DNA from 2 places in the Anthropogastromicrobium sp. genome. Region 2 is predicted to be linked to the other one. Evidence: a T-box and tRNA genes for the amino acid it is inferred to sense, from the RefSeq annotation. Region 2 holds a T-box; the other holds one or more tRNA genes.
What was found. The T-box of region 2 lies ahead of tyrS (tyrosine--tRNA ligase). A T-box ahead of a tRNA ligase gene usually reads a tRNA of that ligase, here a tRNA-Tyr.

Region 1 (6,676 bases), on a different contig from region 2:
TCCATCGCACCATTTTTCTCCAGTTCGGATACAATGGATGCAACAGAAGAACGCTTCTGTCCAATTGCAACATAAATACAGATAACGCCCTTGCCTTTCTGGTTAATAATCGTATCAACGGCAATCGCAGTCTTACCAGTCTGACGGTCTCCGATAATAAGCTCTCTTTGTCCTCTTCCAATCGGAATCATGGAATCTATTGCCTTAATTCCTGTCTGAAGCGGCTCCTTAACTGGCTGACGGTCACAGATACCCGGTGCCTGACGCTCAATCGGACGGTACTCGCTTGCTGCTACCGGTCCTTTGCCGTCAATTGGCTGTCCAAGTGCATCTACAACACGTCCAAGCAGTGCATCGCCTACCGGCACAGACACTACCTTTCCAGTTCTCTTTACAGTCTGACCCTCGCTGATACCGTCATCTGCGCCTAAAAGCACAATAGATACACGGTTTTCTTCAAGGTTCTGAGCCAGACCATATGCACCATTTTCAAATGCAAGCAGCTCACCTGCCATGCAGTTTGATAATCCGCTGGCACGCACAATGCCGTCGCCGACTGTCAAAACGGTGCCAATTTCACTTTGCTCCAAGGCATTCGAATAATATTTAATCTGGCTTCGAATAACCTTGGAGATTTCTTCTGGTTTCAGATTCATTCGTTCGTCCTCACTTCTGCATATGCTTTTTTACTGCTCAATCAGCTTATGCAGTCTCTCCAATCGGCCGCGGACGCTTCCGTCCAGCTGCCGTCCTTCTATTTCAACTTTCAAACCGCCCATAAGGTTTGGATCGGTCTTTGTGACCAATATGATTTCCTTCTTCCAGACCTCTTCAAGCTTCGCCTTAAGTGCCGCCTTTTGCTGACTGCTCAAGGTCACTGCACTGACAACATGTGCCTCAGCGATATTGTGATCCTTCTGGAAGCGCTGCCTGTATTCTTCCTCACATCCTGAAAACTCGGATAAAAGTTCTTCTTCGCATAAAAGCTTTAGAAAATTCACAAGATACTCATCAGCCTGCGCGCCAAATGCCTTATCAATAAGTCCAAGTCTTGTTTTTCTTGGAATAGATGGCTCCTGCAGCAGCCTAATGTAATCTGGATTTTCATCAAAAAGACTCTTTACAATGCGAAGCTCATCAAGCAGCTCTTTGCTGTATGTGCGCTGCTCAACATCCTTTTCAAGCGCTAACTCATACAGACTATCTCCATATAGCTTTCCGGTTTTTGTCATGATGCCTCACCTACATCTGAAATAAACTCATCAATCAGTTTCTGATGATCTGCTTCCTTTACTTCCTTTTCAATCACCTTTCCGGCAATGGATACGGCAATATCACCGATCTCGGACTTCATCTGCTGGAATGCAGCAGTGCGCTCCTTGGCGATATCAGCAGATGCCTTTTCCTTGATGGCAACTGCTTCCTTCTTTGCGTCAGCAACAATCGCCTCACCTCTCTCGGTAGCACTCTTTTGAGCATCGGAAATGATCTGTCTTGCCTCATCCTTTGCGTTTGAAATGCTTGCCTCGTATTGATCGCGCATCGTCTTCGCCTCTTCCTTGGCTTTTGTCGCGTCTGCGATCTGGGAGTCTGCCATCTGCTTTCTCTCTTCCACTACCTTATTAATACGGTCAAAAAGGAACTTTTTCACTAGAAAAACAGTCAGAAACAAATTACAGATCTGTGCAACGAATGTCCACGGCACAATTCCTACCAGTTCCTGTACTTCCTTCATGTGTCAACCATGCCTTTCTTTGGTTCTAGCACATTTTGTGTTAGAATCCAAATATGTCTTTTATATACTTTATAATGCCCACGAATTGCTCCGCTGCTTTGCAGCTCTCGCAATTCTAAAAACATTCGAATTCGCTGATTTTCTTCGAAAATCGCTGCATTCTCATGTTTTTGCGGGTCTCAAGGTCACAAGCTTCCTCATGCAAGCATGATCAGCTTGTAACTTTTCGACCCGGATTAGCCCAAGAAATTCATGAACATACCAGGTGCAACAAAGATCAAAAGAAGACCGGTAACGAAACCATAAATACCGGTAGTCTCTGCAACGGCACAACCAAGAAGCATGGTACTTGTAACATCACCCTTGCACTCTGGCTGACGTCCAATTGCCTCAAGTGCCTTTGCTACTGCGTTACCTTCACCAATACCAGGTCCGATACCTGCGATCAAAGAGCAGCCTGCACCAATTGCACAACCTGCAAGAGCAATACCTTTAGCCAATACTGTAAAATCCATTCTTTTTTCCTCCTGTTAGAAAAATCTTTTTTGTTTTATCAGCCCTCTTCTGCGGCGTTTGCGATATACATAATCGTCAGCATACAGAAAATGAATGCCTGCATAACACCTGAGAACCAGTCAAAATATAAAGATGTAATTGCCGGAAGACCCACCGACAAAAACGGAATTGTTCCAAGCACATTGCCTACTGCGCCAGGAATCAGACCAAACAGCGCCTTTGTTGCAGTTGCAAGCGCTGCGTAAATCAAACCATCAATAACGACACCAGACAGAATATTTCCAAAATGACGGCATGCCATGCTGACTGGTGTTGCCAGCTCAGACAAAATGTTAAACGGCGTCATAACTGGAATTGGCTGTGTAAAGCCCTTTAAATATCCGCCAAGCTTGTTAGTCTGGATCTTCTTTGCCGTGATCATAATAAATACAACCACTGCCCATGCTGCCTCTGTTGACAGATCTGCCGTTGGGCTTCGAAGACCAAGAAGACTGATCAGATTTGAAAATACACTTGTGGTAAACAACGCTGCGATAAACGGAATCATGTAGTCAAACTTATAGCCACCCGTATTGCCACGCACAAAGTTGTTCGCCTTTTCTACCAGAAACTCAGCCACTGCCTGACGCTTTGAGATGTTTGTTACTTTTAAGTCATGTGTCAGCCACAGGCAAAGCACTGCAATAACTGCCATGACAATCCAGCTGACCACCATAGTCTCACTGATCTGAAGATCACCCAGAATAGGAATGTTCGTCGGAATCGTAAAAAACACCTGAGCTCCTGAAATGTCAAAATCCATTGTTTACTGTTCACTTCCTTTCCCAGCTGTGGGATCAGCTGACTGGCTGTCCTTTTTTTCCTGCGCAAGCTTAGCTTTTCCAATTGTAAGATAATAAATTTTTATTACCATACTAGGAAACAGAAGCGGAATAATTCCGGCTGCCCCATTAAAACACGGAGCTGCAAGCGCTACAACACCCCACGCAAGCATTAAAAGCGTTCTTTGACGCTGACTAACCTGCATGCGCTGACGCGCTCTGCCTTCGTCTGTCTCTGCAGCTACCTTCTGAACGGTAAGTCCCATCAAAAAGAAATTTCCAGCTGCAAAAATAAAACCGCCAATGCCGGCAAGAAATACCGTATAATCAAACGGTATCTTTTCCGGATTCGCCTGATGAAGAAAGAAAAATACAACCCACATCAGTACAACACCAATGGCAGTTCCAGATGCAATCCGCATCGTTTCCTGCTTTACCGCAGGAGATACACTTCTCATTCTCTCACCTTCCCTTTCTTAATGATAACAATTCATGCCATCATTAAACATGATCATTAAATCCGAATGGTTTCTTGTCCTTCTTTTTATTATTATGCTTTTTCGCACGCAAATACAGCTTATACCAGGTCATAATGCCGGCTCCGATCCCAAAGATCAAGCCGATGATATAAACCCAGCTGCCTACACCTGTATGTTCACAAAGCCAATAACAAAAATACAGACATGCAAGGAGAGGGATCACAAGTGTCAGTCCTAACTGAATAATCACAAACAGCCACCATCCTTTCACCATTTGCTAACTAGTATAACAGTTTTTAACGGAAAAGAAAAGAAAATTTTCTATAAAACTCTTTCCAAAAACTACTATAATTAGCATAGTCGATTATAATTTCTTTCGTTTATGTCTTCAATAGACAATGATTTCCTCGTGTTCAAATTTACACAAAACGGTTTGCGTGTCTATGAAAAACACGAATTGAAAATTTTTTTGAAAAAATTTGAAAAAGTGCTTGCATTTTGTTCTGAGTTGTGGTATCATTCATAACTGTCAAGGAAATATGACATGGATGGATTCCCGAGTGGCCAAAGGGGACAGACTGTAAATCTGCTGCAACTTGCTTCGGTGGTTCGAATCCACCTCCATCCATTGAGCTTCACAAGAAGCTATGCCGCAGTGGCGGAACTGGCAGACGCCCGGGACTTAAAATCCCGTGGGTAGTGATACCCGTACCGGTTCGATTCCGGTCTGCGGCATTGAAAACAGTAATCGAAAGATTGCTGTTTTTCTTTTTCTCATTTTTGTTTGTTTTGTTTTTTACCGCTTCCCGGAAAGCTAAATGACCGGGAAGCGGTTTTGTGCATGATAGGCGCGAGTAAGCCGTTTCTTACTAATATCAGCGAATCAGAATGTTTTTAGAATTGCTCACTTCATCCCAATTCTTATAGTAAAAGTCTGCAATCTTTCTAATCTTCTCCTCGTCCTGATTATATGAATCATAAATACCCACAGTAATAAAGCCTGCATTCTTTGCAGTAACAATAGCATGAAGTGCGTCCTCAAATACAACTGTTTCTGAAGGCTTACTTCCAATCTCTTTTGCAGCGGCAAGATAAATATCTGGCTCTGTCTTTCCCTTTCCAATATCACTGCATGTCAAAATTCCTTTAAAATACCTCCAAACACCAAGACGCTTTAAGCCAGCTGTAACACATGCACTGTCACTTGAGGTTGCAATAATCATCGGAATGTCTTTTGATGCAAGCAACTTAATTACCTGTTCTACACCTGGTTTTAGCTGCACCTCATCCTCATAGAAGCCGCGTATAAGCTCGCGTATACCGTCAAGAATCTGCGTCCTCGTCAAACTCACACCATAGTGATCAATTAAATAGTCTGCACCCTCTTCCATCGACATAGTCATGATCTTCTCGGAAAGATTTTCCTCTGGTTCTAATCCAAGGCTATTTAGATAGCGTACCGCTGCCTCTTCCCAGATCACCATAGAATCAAGAAGTGTGCCATCCACATCGAAAATCGCACCGTGGATATCGCTTTCCCACACTTTCTTTTTTTTATTCAATTCTGCATCAACTTGCACGGTTGTCTCATTCACCTTTTCTTCCATACTAGTTGCCTCTCTTTTCTCTTAAATTTTACCTGTATAAAATTTCAATTTGTTCCTTTGCATTGTATCACAATCTTGCTCTCTTGACAAATGCATCCTCTTGCTACTATCATATTAGATAGAATTATAATGATTTTGACGAAAGGCAAAGTTGAAATTTTATGAACAATTTATACGAATATATTGACCCAATTGTCTCCCCCTATGAGGTATTTCTTTTTGACAGCAACACCTCCCCTCTGCCAATTCCTGCACACTGGCACTACTATGCAGAGCTTCTCTACATTCATCAGGGTACGATTACTGTCTCCATGGATAACACACTTGTAACGGGTACTCGCGGCTGCGTGATCCTTTTTCCACCAAGATGTATGCATTCAATTGCTCTGGAAAAGGACATTTTCTCTTCTCAATACGATGTGATTAAATTTGATCCTGATCTTCTTCCTTCCTGTAAAATGGATGTGCTTGATTTAAGAGCCGTTCTTCACAGCGTCCATGTTCTTCACTGTCCCTGCCTCTTTTCCCCTGAGCAGGTTCAGGAAATGAATTTGGAGCCCTTGTTTTCTGAAATTCTTTTGGAATATCAAAGAAGGGATTTTGTAAGCTCTATGATTCTGACTGCCGATCTTCGAAAAATTGTCAGCAAGCTTGTTCGTTTTTGGCAAAAAGACAAAAACTATTTTTCAGTGTCTGGCGTACACCCCTCCTATGAGGTTAGCTTTGACCGAATTTGTGAATACATTGACACCCACTATTTTGATGAGCTGACCGTAGAATCACTTGCCGCTATGTGCGGTCTGTCCCACTCAACCTTCTCTTTGAATTTTTATCGCCGCTATCAGATGACCTGCAAGGAGTACATTACCACCACTAGGATCAATGCTGCTGAAAACATGCTGCTTTTTTCCAACCACGATGTCTCCTTCATCGCCCATGAGGTTGGCTACACAGATTGCAGTTACTTTATCCGATGCTACAAAAAAATCAAAGGCATCACGCCAAAACAGGCCCGCAAATTGCGGACCTGATATTGTTTGGTTCATTAACCGAAAGTCCCACGAACCGTATCTTTTATTTAAAGATTCTGCAAACTGACACTTTTATTCAAATGTTTCGTAGACACTTCTTACGCGGAATGCACCTGATACACCCGTTTGCGATGCAGTGAAGTCACGACTTGGCAATATATGGAAGATTTTCGTACCGGCTTCCATATCGACAAAGTTATCGTCAAGACGCAGTACCCCCTCTTTCGTCTCGACACTCACTGCCTTTGCAAAGTTCTTTGCGGTTACCGTTACCGTAGTTTTGTCAACTGATACCTCAAGCTTTGGATCTGCAAAATGATAATGCTTCGGCGCACAAAATAGTGTGCTTCCCGATGAAACTATTTCGCCCGCTACCTCTAACTCATAGGAAAGGTGTACTGTAAGCGGATCCTGATCATTAAAGTCAAGATGCGGCAGCCACGTACCACCAAATGGCGGTGCCATCACCTCAAAGCTGCCCGCTCTT
Region 2 (6,676 bases):
ATATGGTCATAGTTGGGGCGGTTATACAGCTGCGGCAGTGCTGAATTTTAAGCATAATATTGCAGGTGTTATTACAATTTCAGGTTTTTCTAGTCCAATGGCAATTACGAAAGAGGCGGCAGGACGCATCATTCCAACATTGTTGGTAGATTTATTGCTTCCGTTTGCTGCACTTTATCAGCGTATTATTTTTGGTAAGAATTATAATTTGTCTGCAATTGATGGCATCAATAGCTGTGACGTGCCGGTTCTTGTTATGCATGGCAAAGAGGATGAAGTGATTAGCTATGAGGGATCTTCTATTATCGCGCAGCGAAGCCATATTACAAATCCAAATGTTGAGTACTATACTGAGACACGTCCGGGAAAGAGCAATCACATGGGAATTTTCTTCACAAAGGGCGGAACAGCTTATTATCTAGCCAAGAAGGAAGAATTAAAGATGCTTCACGATTTGTATTATAACCGTGTTCCAGAAAAGGTGCTTTCAAAATGGTTTGCCCGCCTTGATAAAAAGCAGGCAAATGATCTGGATCCACTGTTTGTAAAGACAGTGCTAGATTTCCTTGATAAGAACTGCAAGTAAGCTGTAAAAAAGTCTGAAAGTTCAAGAAAAGAGCCTTCAGACTTTTTTGTCTTTATTAGAATGTAGTAGAGTTGAAAAAAGAACAAAAGTTCGCAAACTTGAGCCACCAGGGACAATAATCAAACCACCGTACCTGTCACCTATGGTTTGTGGGTCTTGGATTTTTGATAATTGCAATAGCACTAACAGTCGCATGGTATGAACAGTAACAGAAAAGTACAAAAAATATAAGATTTTATTTTATTGACATATCGGAAAAAATTTATTAAACTATCGGAGAAGTAGGTTTTTTTAAGTTTTTGACGCGGCGGCCTGCGAGTTGCCGCGTAATTATTTAACCAAAAAAGAAAAGAGGGTGTTTTATGTTTAGTAGTCGATTGTGGAATCTGTTTATCGACTCCTTTCCAAAGATGTTCATTCGCGGCCTGACCGTCACCATTCCGTTAACCGCAATCGCCTTTTCGTTGGCAATGGTGATTGCAGTCATAGTTGCGTTGGTGCAGTTTGCGAACATCAAAGTGTTAAAGCAGATTTGCCGCTTTTATATCTGGATCTTTCGTGGTACGCCACTGCTCGTCCAATTGTTTATTGTGTTTTTTGGGTTGATGAATGTTGGTCTTGTACTTGAGCCATTTCTGGCAGCAGTAATTGTATTTGCCTTAAATGAAGGTGCCTATGGCGCAGAGACAGTTCGTGCGTCACTTGAATCGGTTCCGTCAGGTCAGTTAGAGGCAGGACAGTGTGCAGGTCTTTCATATCTACAAACGATTTTCAGAATCGTTTTGCCACAGGCGATGCGTACGGCGTTTCCGTCCTTGTTCAATGCATTGATTTCCATGTTAAAGGATACTTCATTGGCAGCGACTATTACCGTAACGGAAATGTTTAAGGTGTCGCAGCAGATTGTAGCAAGAACCTATGAACCACTTTTGCTGTATTTGGAGGTCGGTCTGATCTATTTGATCTTCTCAACTGTTCTGACAAAGCTGCAGAGTATTGGTGAGAAGAAGTTAAGCTACTATGGCAGAAAGGAAGGGTAATACATGCTAGAGATTAAAAACATTAAAAAGTCATTTGGTCAGACACATGTCCTTCACGATGTAAGCCTTTCTGTCAACAAGGGAGATGTGATTGCGATTCTTGGACCTAGCGGATCAGGAAAGACAACACTTCTTCGCTGCCTGAATTTCTTAGAGAAGGCAGATGGCGGAACAATGACGTTTGATGACGAGACGATCGATTTACATAAGGTACCGAAGCGCACAATTGCGCGTATTCGAAAGAAAACGGCATTCGTATTCCAAAATTATAACTTGTTTGCCAACAAAACAGCATTGCAGAATGTAACGGAAGGCTTGATTGTCGGAAGAAAAATGCCAAAGGATGAGGCAAATAAAATAGCACACGAGGCATTAAAAAAGGTTGGCATGGAAGATCGAAGTGATTACTATCCGTCTCAGCTTTCAGGTGGTCAGCAGCAGCGTGTGGCGATTGCAAGGGCGATAGCAGTAAATCCAGAGATCATTTACTTTGATGAGCCGACATCGGCGCTAGATCCAGAGCTGACGGTAGAGGTGCTTGCGGTTATGAAGCGGCTTGCACAGGAAGGAATGACAATGCTTGTTGTTACCCATGAGATGAACTTCGCGCGAACAGTATCAAATCGTGTAATTTTCATGGAAAAGGGCGTGGTTGTGGAACAAGGATCATCGAAGGAGTTTTTTGAGCATCCTAAGGAAACGCGCACGAAGGAGTTCTTGCGAATCTTTCAGGAGTAATTCTTGCTTGTAAAAGCATTTCTGATAATGAAAATATCTATCAGTAATGCTTTTTCATAAAATAAAGAGGAGGAAACTATTATGACAATTAAGAAATTAATTCCATGCACATTAACAGCAGCAGTGCTTGCATCTGCCGCATTGACAGGCTGCTCTTCAAAGGGTACATCTGATAAGAGTACTACATCTGCAAAGACTTCTGCACAGGAGACAAAGGAGACTGCCACAAAGTCTGTCGAGACCAAGGATACTGAGGCAGGCAGCGGCGAAGTAAATACAAGCGCAGAGGCAAAGAGCGAGGAAGAATCAAAGAAGGCCGAGACTGAGCTTGGAAGCGAAGAAGTATCTACAGAAATCGGAACCGGCGAGTCAGCAGATGATCTTTTAGCACAGATTAAAGAGCGTGGTAGAATTATCGTAGCAATGGAAGGAACCTGGGCTCCGTGGACCTACCATGATGAGAATGATGATCTGGTTGGCTATGACGTAGAGGTAGCACAGAACATCGCAGAGAAACTTGGCGTAGAGGTTGAGTTTGTTGAGGGTGCATGGGATGGACTGCTTGCAGGTTTGGATGCAGGTCGCTACGATATCATGGTAAATGGTGTTGGCGTGACAGATGAGCGTGCAGAAAAGTACAACTTCTCTACCCCATATGCATACAACAAGACTGCTGTTATCGTTCGCGGTGACTACGATGAGATTTCTTCTATGGAAGATTTAAATGGAAAGAAGACTGCAAATACCATTTCTAGTACCTATGCAGCACAGGCAGAGGCATATGGTGCAACTGTTACCGGTGTTGATGATTTGAATCAGACCATCGAGCTGTTACTTTCCAAGCGTATTGATGCAACACTTAATGCAGAAGTTGTATTTAACGATTACAAGAAAGAGCATCCGGAAGCAGATGTCAAGATTGCAACCTACTCCGATCAGGTAGAGGAGATCGCAATTCCGATTCGTAAGGGTGATGATACCGTTACTCTTTTAGAGGCTGTAAATGATGCACTTGATGAGATGGCAAAGGATGGCACACTGACCGAGCTGTCTGAGAAGTACTTCGGAATGGATATTTCTAAGAAATAAAAAAAGCGTAATTGGATATTTTAAAAGAAAAAAGCTAACGGAGTCAAGATAGTAAAAATAATGACTTGACATTTTTTAATCACATTGTTATACTCTGTGTATCAGCGTTGAGGAGAACAAGTACTGATAAGGGAAACCAACAGAGAGCAGCCGGTAGGTGAGAGGCGCAGGGGAAGCTTATAAGGAATACCTCTCTGAGCTCTGCACCGAACTTGCGATTTTGCAAAAGTAGACTGCAGCGGCGTGGCAGCCGTTATCTTGTCAGAGTATTCGCAGATTGACTGGATTATTTTTACAGGATGCGTGTACTTGAAAGGCAGTTTGTGTGAGCAGACTGTGAAGAAAGGTGGTACCACGAGATTTCGCCCTCGTCCTTTTGTTAGGACGGGGGCTTTGTATTTAGAAAAGTTCTCAGGCGAAAGTAATAAAAGCGCAGAAAAGGAGAAAAAATCATGCAGGTTTACGAAGAATTAGTAGCAAGAGGGCTGATTGCCCAGGTAACAGATGAGGAGCGTATCCGCGATCTCGTTAATAATGGAAAGGCTGTATTTTACATCGGATTCGACCCGACAGCAGACAGCCTTCATGTAGGTCACTTCATGGCACTGTGCTTAATGAAGAGACTTCAGATGGCAGGAAACAAGCCGATTGCACTGATTGGTGGCGGTACTGCAATGATCGGAGATCCGTCTGGAAAGACCGATATGAGAAAGATGATGACAAAGGAGACAATCGAGCATAATGTAGAGTGCTTCAAGAAGCAGATGGCACGTTTTATTGATTTCTCTGATGGCAAGGCACTGCTTGTTAATAATGCAGACTGGCTGTTAAATTTAAACTATATTGATGTACTCAGAGAGGTTGGACCGCATTTTAGCGTAAACAGAATGCTGACAGCTGAGTGCTACAAGCAGAGAATGGAGCGTGGATTAAGCTTCTTAGAGTTTAACTACATGATTATGCAGAGCTACGACTTCTATATGCTGTTCCAGAAATACGGCTGCAACCTTCAGTTTGGTGGTGATGACCAGTGGTCCAACATGTTAGGAGGTACCGAGCTGATCCGTCGTAAGCTGGGAGAGGACGCAGGTGCAATGACCATCACGCTGCTGTTAAACTCCGAGGGTAAGAAGATGGGTAAGACTGTTTCAGGTGCTGTATGGCTGGATCCAGAGAAGACAAGCCCATACGACTTCTACCAGTACTGGAGAAACGTTGCTGATGCAGACGTTTTAAAGTGTATCCGTATGCTGACATTCCTTCCGCTTGAGCAGATCGATGAGATGGATAAGTGGGAAGGAAGCCAGTTAAATAAGGCAAAGGAAATCTTAGCATTTGAGTTGACAAAGCTTGTTCACGGTGAGGAAGAAGCAAAGAAGGCTGAGAGCGCAGCAAAGGCATTGTTTGGTGCAGGAAATGCAGCAGAGATTCCTGCAGTTGAGCTTAGCGCAGCTGATTTTGCAGAAGGTGAAGGTGAGAAGCTTGATATCTTAAGTCTTCTTGTAAAGGCAGGTCTTGCTAAGTCACGTTCAGAGGCGCGCCGTGCAGTAGAGCAGGGTGGTGTCAGTGCAAACGATGAGAAGGTAACAGATATCCGCATGAGCTTTGCAGCAAATGAGATCCCGGCAGAAGGACTCGTGATTAAGAAGGGTAAGAAGAACTTTAAGAAGATTGTCGTTGCATAAAGATTACGAACTGATAATAATAGAGACAGGTATTGACAGAAGTTGATACCTGTCTTTTTTTCGAATGGGCGTCCAGTGAACTGTAACAAAACTGGTCCGACGACGAAACCATTGCACCGAATGGCTTTGCAAAAGATAGCCTACAAAAAGGTTGCAAGAATTATAAAAAGGGAGTATTATATAAACAAAACTGGAAAAACACACAAATCAGAGCGCTAAAACCGATATAAAAACGGTCAAGATGCTGTGAAATATGAAAATAAGAGGAGATATAACGATTATGATACATACGCTGGATACTAAGGCGGCAGACTATATTCCTGAGCTTGGTGACGGCTTTGAGGAAGGCAGTGAGGGAAGCGAAAACGCACAGGGATTGCAGGTAGCTGATTACTATGCTGATGCAGATGGCGAGGGCATTTATTACATCACATATAAAATAGAGACTGCCAAAGAAATAGAGCAGCTATTTGTATTTGCAGGAAGAAAGCAGCTATTGCGTCTTGGAAAAAGAAAGGCAGGAGAGGTGATTGAGGGAACACTTTATCTGCATTTTGGTGAGATGATCCCGCGTTTTCACAGCGAGTGCATGACGATCACAAAGATTGGCTTTTCAGTGGCATGTGAGGATCTGACGAAATTAAAGAGTGTTGGCATGGCAGCAGAGAAGCTTTCTGCAAAGACAAAAATTCCGGCAATCTATCTGGCAGGAGATTCCACAGTTACTGATCAGACTTGTCCAAAGCCATATATGCCGGGCGGATGCTACAGTTCATGGGGACAGTGCCTTGCGTATTTTATCGGAGAAAGTACAGCTATTGATAATCAGGCGCACAGCGGACTTACCACAGAAACCTTTCGCAATGAGGGACACTACGATATCGTAAAGAAGTATATTCGTCCGGGCGATTTTTGCTTGTTTCAGTTTGGCCACAACGATCAGAAACTGGCACATTTGCAGGCACAGACAGGTTATAAAGAAAATTTGATGAATTATGTAAATGAGATTCGTGGACTGTGCGGAGTCCCGATTCTTGTAACACCGCTTGCGCGCAATACCTGGAAGGATGACGGCACCTACAATGATCTTTTAGCAGAGCATGCACAGGCTGTTTTTGAGGTAGGGGAAGAGACTGGTGTGCCTGTAATTGACCTTCATAAATATGCGGCAGATCTGATCAAGAAAAATGGAAAAGAGGCTAGTCGTGTCTATTTCCACCCGGGAGATATGACACACACAAACGAGTATGGCTCATTTTTGTTTGCACATTTTATCGCAAGAGAATTGAGCAAGCTAGATCCTCTCACTTTCGCGATTGATGTGCAGGATGAAGAAGACTTTACACCAGATGAGCATACAGCCATTTTGACAGGAACAAGCATGGCAGCAGGACGTAAAGATGAGCAAAAGGAAGTCTTTGATGCGATGGAGCGTGCCGGGGATAATCTTGTGGCAGCTGTGGAAAAGGCGAAAAAAGATGCAGAAATGATGAAGTAAATTTTGATTTTTATAGAAACAAGACTATTGGCTCAAAAAA

Region 1: it has a tRNA-Tyr gene. The T-box ahead of tyrS (tyrosine--tRNA ligase) is inferred to sense a tRNA for this amino acid. The anticodon was not compared.

Annotation. Positions count from the first base shown of each region.
Region 1 covers NZ_JAXWCK010000057.1:55,099-61,774, forward strand. The annotation lists gene atpA (F0F1 ATP synthase subunit alpha) at 1-656, opposite strand, end outside; gene atpH (ATP synthase F1 subunit delta) at 687-1,232, opposite strand; gene atpF (F0F1 ATP synthase subunit B) at 1,229-1,735, opposite strand; gene atpE (ATP synthase F0 subunit C) at 1,972-2,250, opposite strand; gene WJP93_RS12965 (F0F1 ATP synthase subunit A) at 2,289-3,053, opposite strand; gene WJP93_RS12970 (hypothetical protein) at 3,057-3,530, opposite strand; gene WJP93_RS12975 (AtpZ/AtpI family protein) at 3,574-3,801, opposite strand; tRNA gene WJP93_RS12980 (tRNA-Tyr) at 4,098-4,179, shown strand; tRNA gene WJP93_RS12985 (tRNA-Leu) at 4,201-4,286, shown strand; gene WJP93_RS12990 (HAD family phosphatase) at 4,427-5,158, opposite strand; gene WJP93_RS12995 (AraC family transcriptional regulator) at 5,320-6,189, shown strand; gene WJP93_RS13000 (glycoside hydrolase family 2 protein) at 6,262-6,676, opposite strand, start outside.
Region 2 covers NZ_JAXWCK010000061.1:27,102-33,777, forward strand. The annotation lists gene WJP93_RS13635 (lysophospholipase) at 1-586, shown strand, start outside; gene WJP93_RS13640 (amino acid ABC transporter permease) at 949-1,626, shown strand; gene WJP93_RS13645 (amino acid ABC transporter ATP-binding protein) at 1,630-2,364, shown strand; gene WJP93_RS13650 (transporter substrate-binding domain-containing protein) at 2,446-3,453, shown strand; T-box leader at 3,552-3,832, shown strand; gene tyrS (tyrosine--tRNA ligase) at 3,906-5,138, shown strand; gene WJP93_RS13660 (rhamnogalacturonan acetylesterase) at 5,419-6,636, shown strand.